Regions from separate parts of the Klebsiella sp. GFKo11 genome, predicted to be linked through region 1. Evidence: predicted binding sites of a transcription regulator. Region 1 holds the regulator's gene; the other holds the start of a gene.
What was found. Region 1 encodes Fur, which represses iron uptake genes when iron is present. Its sites were predicted from a motif close to ATAATAATGAGAACNACTATCAA; they were not measured.

Region 2: a site for Fur is predicted at 2,107-2,129, ahead of fes (enterochelin esterase). Genes of this name have one in related genera too.

What each region holds. Positions count from the first base shown of each region.
Region 1 covers NZ_CM151369.1:4,459,134-4,462,610, reverse strand. The annotation lists gene chiP (chitoporin ChiP) at 80-1,483, shown strand; gene AC07P6_RS21625 (ChiQ/YbfN family lipoprotein) at 1,531-1,863, shown strand; gene fur (ferric iron uptake transcriptional regulator) at 1,934-2,386, opposite strand; gene fldA (flavodoxin FldA) at 2,678-3,208, opposite strand; gene ybfE (LexA regulated protein) at 3,359-3,477, opposite strand, start outside.
Region 2 covers NZ_CM151369.1:4,585,155-4,588,631, forward strand. The annotation lists gene entF (enterobactin non-ribosomal peptide synthetase EntF) at 1-594, opposite strand, end outside; gene AC07P6_RS22190 (MbtH family protein) at 605-808, opposite strand; gene fes (enterochelin esterase) at 836-2,035, opposite strand; gene AC07P6_RS22200 (TonB-dependent siderophore receptor) at 2,308-3,477, shown strand, end outside.

The sequences.
Region 1 (3,477 bases):
GCAGTTTTATTTTATTTTATTTTTTTTCGCTAGTTGCCCTTGGTAACTGCGTTTTTAAAAAGTCAAAGAGGATATGCATATGCGTACGTTTAGTGGCAAACGTAGTACGCTGGCGCTGGCTATCGCCGGTGTGACAGCACTGTCAGGTTTTGCAATGGTACCGGATGCGAAAGCAGAAGGGTTCATTGATGATTCAACGTTAACCGGCGGCATCTATTATTGGCAGCGTGAGCGTGACCGTAAAGATGTGACCGACGGTGACAAATACAAAACTAACCTTTCTCACTCCACCTGGAACGCCAACCTGGATTTCCAGTCTGGCTATGCTGCCGACATGTTCGGTATTGATGTTGCCGCCTTTACCGCCATCGAAATGGGCGAAAGCAGTGACAGCGGCCACCCGAACGAAATCGCTTTCTCCTCGCGCAATAAAACTTACGATGAAGACTATTCCGGTGATAAGAGCGGGATCAGTCTGTACAAAGCAGCCGCCAAATTTAAATTTGGCCCGGCATGGGCACGTGCAGGCTATATCCAGCCTACCGGTCAAACATTGCTGGCTCCGCACTGGAGCTTTATGCCGGGTACTTACCAGGGTGCTGAAGCCGGTGCCAACTTTGATTATGGTGATACGGGCGCGCTGAGTTTCTCCTATATGTGGACAAACGAATATAAAGCACCGTGGCACATTGAAATGGACGAGTTCTACCAGAACGATAAGAAAACCAAGGTTGATTATCTCCACTCTCTCGGCGCCAAGTATGATTTTAAAAATGACCTCGTGCTGGAAGCCGCATTTGGCCAGGCACAGGGTTACATCGACCAGTATTTCGCTAAGGCCAGCTACAAATTTGATATCGCAGGCACGCCGCTAAACACCAGCTACCAGTTCTACGGTACTCGCGATAAAGTCAGTAACGGCGGGGCGAACGATATTTATGATGGTACCGCCTGGCTGCAGGCATTGACCTTTGGCTATAAAGTTGCCGATGTTCTCGACCTGCGCCTGGAAGGAACCTGGGTTAAAGCCGATGGTCAGCAGGGCTACTTCCTGCAACGTATGACGCCGACTTACGCCTCATCTAACGGTCGTCTCGATGTCTGGTGGGATAACCGCTCTGACTTCAACGCCAACGGTGAAAAAGCGGTGTTCTTCGGGGCGATGTATGACATGAAGAACTGGAATATGCCGGGTTGGGCCTTCGGCGCGTCCTACGTTTATGCATGGGATGCAAAACCAGGAAAAATGTCTTCTCCTGATGCTTACTACAACCCTGACAAACGTCTGGAAGAGTCAGCCTACAGCCTGGATGCGATGTACACCGTACAGGAAGGACGTGCGAAGGGTACGCTGTTTAAACTGCACTTTACTCAATACGACAACCACTCCGATATCCCAAGCTGGAGCGGCGGCTACGGCAACATCTTCCAGGATGAGCGCGACGTGAAGTTCATGGTTATTGCTCCATTCACCATTTTCTGATGCCAGTGCGGCGGGCATGAGCCTGCCGCAATTTCCCGAGGTCGATTATGAAGAAGCTATTGCTTGTCGCTATTATGGCGGCAGGTCTGGTTGCCTGCACGCAGTCGCCAGCGCCGAAAGAGGATTCAAAGTTAAAAGATGCCTACAGCGCCTGTATTAATACTGCTGAAGGTAACCCAGATAAAGTCGAAGCCTGCCAGAGCGTATTAGACGTTCTGAAGCAAGAGAAGCAGCATCAGCAGTTCGCCACCCAGGAAAGCGTGCGAGTACTGGATTACCAGCAATGTATCCAGGCGCGTAAAACCGGTAACGATCAGGCTGTACAGTCGCGCTGTGACCAGATTTGGAAAGAGATTCGTAGCAACAACACGAAACCCTGATTTTTACTTTTCGTAGCCATAAAAAAAGCCAACCATCAGGTTGGCTTTTTGCTGCTTACGCAACGGGGAATTACTTTTCCACCGCGTCGTGGGCATGTTCATCTTCGCGGCAATCGCCTTCTGCACAGTGACCGTACAGGTACAGGCTGTGGTTGGTGAGGCGAATACCGTGTCGGGAGGCAATCTCACGCTGACGAGCTTCAATTGAGTCATCGCTAAATTCGATCACTTTGCCGCAATCGAGGCAAATCAGGTGATCATGATGATGCTGCTGCGTCAGTTCGAAAACGGATTTACCACCTTCGAAATTATGACGAGTGACGATGCCGGCGTCGTCGAACTGGTTCAGTACGCGGTAGACGGTGGCCAGGCCAATCTCTTCACCCATATCAATCAGGCGTTTATATAAGTCTTCCGCACTGACATGATGGTTATCCGGTTCCTGCAGGACTTCCAGGATTTTTAATCGTGGAAGTGTTACTTTCAGGCCAGCCTTCTTTAATGCGGTATTGTTGTCAGTCATGCGGAATCTGTCCTGTTGCTAAACGATCTACTTCCATCAGCGGAAGTAATACAGAGAATCACCCGATGTAATGCGTCTCATTATAGAACTGCCATGGTGAAATGAAAACTGCAAGCATCGGGCCTTGTATGCTGTCAAAAACGAGGCACTGGCTACAAAGTGCTTCACGTGACCTCGTTAAATCAGAGGACATTGTACAGATATGTGATTAAAAGTTAAAAACTTGTAGCTATAACTTTGATTGCTTTTATCTATTAATTCGGCGAAATCTGACGATAACGCCGTTTAGACTCAGGCATTCTTGATTTCTTCGAGGTGCAGCTCTTCAGAAATCTGTTTTACCCATTTTTCCACGCGTTCGTTAGTCAGTTCTGGCTGACGGTCTTCGTCGATGGCCAGACCCACGAAGTGGTCATCATCTGCCAGACCTTTAGATGCTTCGAAATGATATCCAGCAGTCGGCCAGTGACCAACGATAGTGGCGCCGCGCGGTTCGATGATGTCGCGAATGGTACCCAGCGCATCACAGAAGTATTCAGCGTAGTCTTCCTGATCACCGCAGCCAAACAGCGCGACCAGTTTGCCGTCGAAATCGACTTCTTCCAGCGTCGGGAAGAAATCATCCCAGTCACACTGTGCTTCACCGTAGTACCAGGTTGGAATGCCGAGCAGCAGAATATCGTGAGCTTGCAGATCTTCTTTGCTGCTCTTGGCAATGTCGCGAACATCAGCAACATCTTTACCAAGCTGCTTTTGAATCATTTTTGCAATATTTTCGGTGTTGCCGGTGTCGCTGCCAAAAAAGATGCCGATGATTGCCATGAGTAAAATAACCTCTTGAAACTTAATGATGTGGTAGGGACTTAAATGCCCACAGATAGGGGCAATGATAGCAGAACTAAGAAGGGCGCGGAAACAGCAATCACGCCCGACTGCACACTCTGCTACATGAAAGCTTATTTTTTGAGGGTTTTAGGCTTTATCCTGGCTGCGCAGGGCCGCCAGTTGGTTCATCAGCATCTCTTCAATCAGATCGCTGCGGTTCATGTTGCGGGCTTCGGCCAGCTCATTGAGCGCATCAACCGCATCGG
Region 2 (3,477 bases), 130 kb from region 1:
CTGCCAGAACTGTTTGTCACGCTGCCAGGCGTCGCTACCGTAGTAGCGTTGATACTCTTCCACGACTTCCGCAAAGGGAGTAAACGGCGAAACAGGCGTTTCTTCACCCCGCTGCCAGGCACGATAAATTGCAGCGATCTGGCGAGTAATCGCTGGGAAACTGAAGCCATCGACCAGTAAATGGTGATAACGCTGATACCAGTACCAGCGATTATCTCCTACCCGTAACAGCTGATGGCAGACCAGCGGATTGCCGCCGTCTACGCGCAGATTCTGCCCGAGGTCGGCATGCATCAGCGCCAGCGCGGCGGCGTGCGGGTCGCTCGCGGCGCGCAGATCCTGATAATCCGGTTCGGCAAACACATGAGTTTCATCGACCCACTGCCAGGCTTCGCCGTTATCTTCACAAAAACGCATGCTGAGGGTATCGGCCTGCGACAGTCCGGTAACAATCGCCCGTCCGAGCAGAACCGGGTCGATCTCACCGCGCAGTTCTACATGGTGGGCGACGCTCCAGGCACCGGGCAGCGTTGAGAGACGCTCTGCCATCCAGATCCCCGGCTGCGCCGCAACCAGCGGTAAACGAGTGGTCATCATCAGCTCCTTAGGACGCGTGGTGCGCGGGGGTGAGGGTGGACCAGTTCGCCGCCAGCCAGGCGTTGCACGCTTCTAGCGACTGCGGCTGGCACTCCACCGCCCAGCCTTCCGGCAGCGAGCAGTGGTGTGGCCACAAGCTAAACTGCTGTAATTCATTGCGCAGAATGTAAAACTGCCCTTGCGGATTATCGAAGGGGTTACTGAATTGCATTTCAAATTCCTCGTAAAGCGCGCTTTGCTACTCTTCGCGGCATAAAGGCTGCCACAGCTGGATTAACCCCGCCGTCAGCCCGCCGCGCCAGCAAAGCGCATCATGCCCGCCGTCAACCTGACGCCAGAAAATCGTCTGCTGTTCCAGATGCGCGAGAAGCGCCTGGTTTGCACGAAAAATAATCGGCTCGCGAATACCGGCTTCCAGCCAGATTCGCAGCCCTTGCGGGTGTAACTCGCCGCGGCTTAGGCGGTCAATCAGCAGTCCCGTCTGCACCCCACCGCGATGCGGCCACCAGTAGGAACCGGACTGGCTAAGCACGCAGCCAAAGCGCTGCGGCCAGTAGAGCGCAGCGAACATTGAAGCCAGGCCACCAAAGCTCTGGCCTGCCACCACGGTTCGGTCAGCGCGATCGCTGAAAGGGGCCATCTGACGAACTAACGGCAGCAGCTCTTCCTGAACCGCCAGCCAGAACGCTTCATTGCAGGGAAGCTCTTCGCCGCGATGCTGGTTATCAATCACGTCAATCAGCAGATAAACCGCCTGCGGGAGCCGCTTTTCGCGGGTTAACCCCGCCAGCGGCGACCATATCGGCATGCTTTCGGCCCAGAACTGGCCATCAAGCAGAATCGCCAGAGGGCGCTCTTGCGGATTCGCATCACCGGTAGCGTAGACCCAGATCCGTCGCATATTGCCCAGGCGCTGGCTCTGCCACTCAATGCAGACCGGCGGCTGATAAGGTTCATCGCGCAGCGCCCAGCCCGGTTGTTCCGGGGCTTCAGGCAGCTCCAGCGCAGACACCGCATGACCGCGGCCGCCCTTCCAGCTTTGTGGATTGAGTGGGTCGGAGATCGCGCGCGGCAGCAGTTTACGCCAGCCTTCACGCAGCAGCGTGCGGTCCGGGCTATCGCCGTTAAAAAGCTCAGGGGAAAAATCGTTATCGCGCTCGGAGGGAACAAAACAGTAGCTCCCGCGCCAGGTGGGTGAGAGCGTGGTTTGCCAGAACCAGGCATCGGTACCGGGAACGCGTTGCAGCGTCTGCGGCAGCGAATTTTTATGATGATCGGTGACGCCGGTGATGTAAATCCATACCCGCTGGATCGTCGAGGAGGCCTCGCTGCCCGCAGGGTCTCGCCACCAGAACGTCACCCGATACGCGTCGTCAACGGCCTCAATCTGCGGGCCGGAGAGGCTTTGCCACCAGTCGTCACTTCCTGTCTTTTGCATTCCTTTTTTAACCTTATGTTTATCGTGACATTTATCAACAAACGTATCAATAAACGTAATATTTATTGATAATATTATTGATAACTATTTTCATTTGCAATAGCGTATTAGCGCGCTGTGGGAAGCGCGTCTTTCAAAATTAAACATGTCAGAGATGGCTTATTGAGTCAGCGACGGAGTGCGTATGCCCTCTACTGGCAACATTGATACCGCCTCCCCTCCCGACGGGAAAGGGCTTTTGGGGAAGGTGGCGACGAAAAGCAGGATTTACAATGAATAACAGGATCAAATCCCTGGCCTTGCTGGTCAATCTGGGAATCTATGGGGCTGCTTTTCCGCTGAGCGCGGCGGAAACCTCCTCTGATAGCAAAGCCGCAACCGCTGACGAAACCATGGTCGTTACCGCTGCCGAACAGAACCTTCAGGCTCCGGGCGTCTCAACCATCACCGCCGATGAAATCCGTAAACGTCCGCCTGCGCGCGACGTATCTGAAATTATCCGCACCATGCCGGGCGTTAACCTGACCGGCAACTCCACCAGCGGCCAGCGCGGCAACAATCGCCAGATTGATATTCGCGGCATGGGCCCGGAAAACACCCTGATCCTGATTGATGGTAAGCCCGTCACCAGCCGCAACTCCGTGCGTCTGGGCTGGCGTGGCGAGCGTGATACTCGCGGCGATACTTCCTGGGTACCACCGGAGCTGATTGAACGCATTGACGTCATTCGCGGCCCGGCTGCTGCACGCTACGGTAACGGCGCGGCGGGCGGCGTGGTCAATATCATCACCAAAAAAAGCGACGGTGAATGGCACGGTTCATGGAACACCTACATGAACGCTCCAGAGCACAAAGACGAAGGCTCCACTAAACGCACTAACTTTAGCCTCACCGGCCCACTGGGCGGCGATTTCAGCTTCCGCCTGTTAGGTAATCTCGATAAAACCCAGGCCGATGCATGGGATATCAACGACGGGCATCAGTCCGAGCGTACCGGTGCATATGCCAATACCATGCCTGCCGGGCGTGAAGGTGTAAAAAACAAGAATATTAACGGCGTCGTGCGCTGGGACTTCGCGCCGATGCAGTCGCTGGAGTTTGAATCCGGCTACAGCCGTCAGGGCAACCTCTACGCTGGCGACACGCAGAACACCAACACCAACGATCTGGTGAAAAAGAACTACGGCAAAGAGACTAACCGCCTCTATCGCCAGACCTACTCTATGACCTGGAACGGCGGCTGGGATAACGGCGTGACCACCAGCAACTGGGCGCAGTACGAACGTACCCGCAACTCTCGTAAAGGCGAAGGTTTAGCGGGTGGTACAGAAGGTATCTTCAACAGCGATCAGTTCAGCGATATCGATCTGGCCGACGTGATGCTGCACAGCGAAGTCAACATCCCTCTCGATCTGGTATTTAACCAGAACCTGACGCTGGGT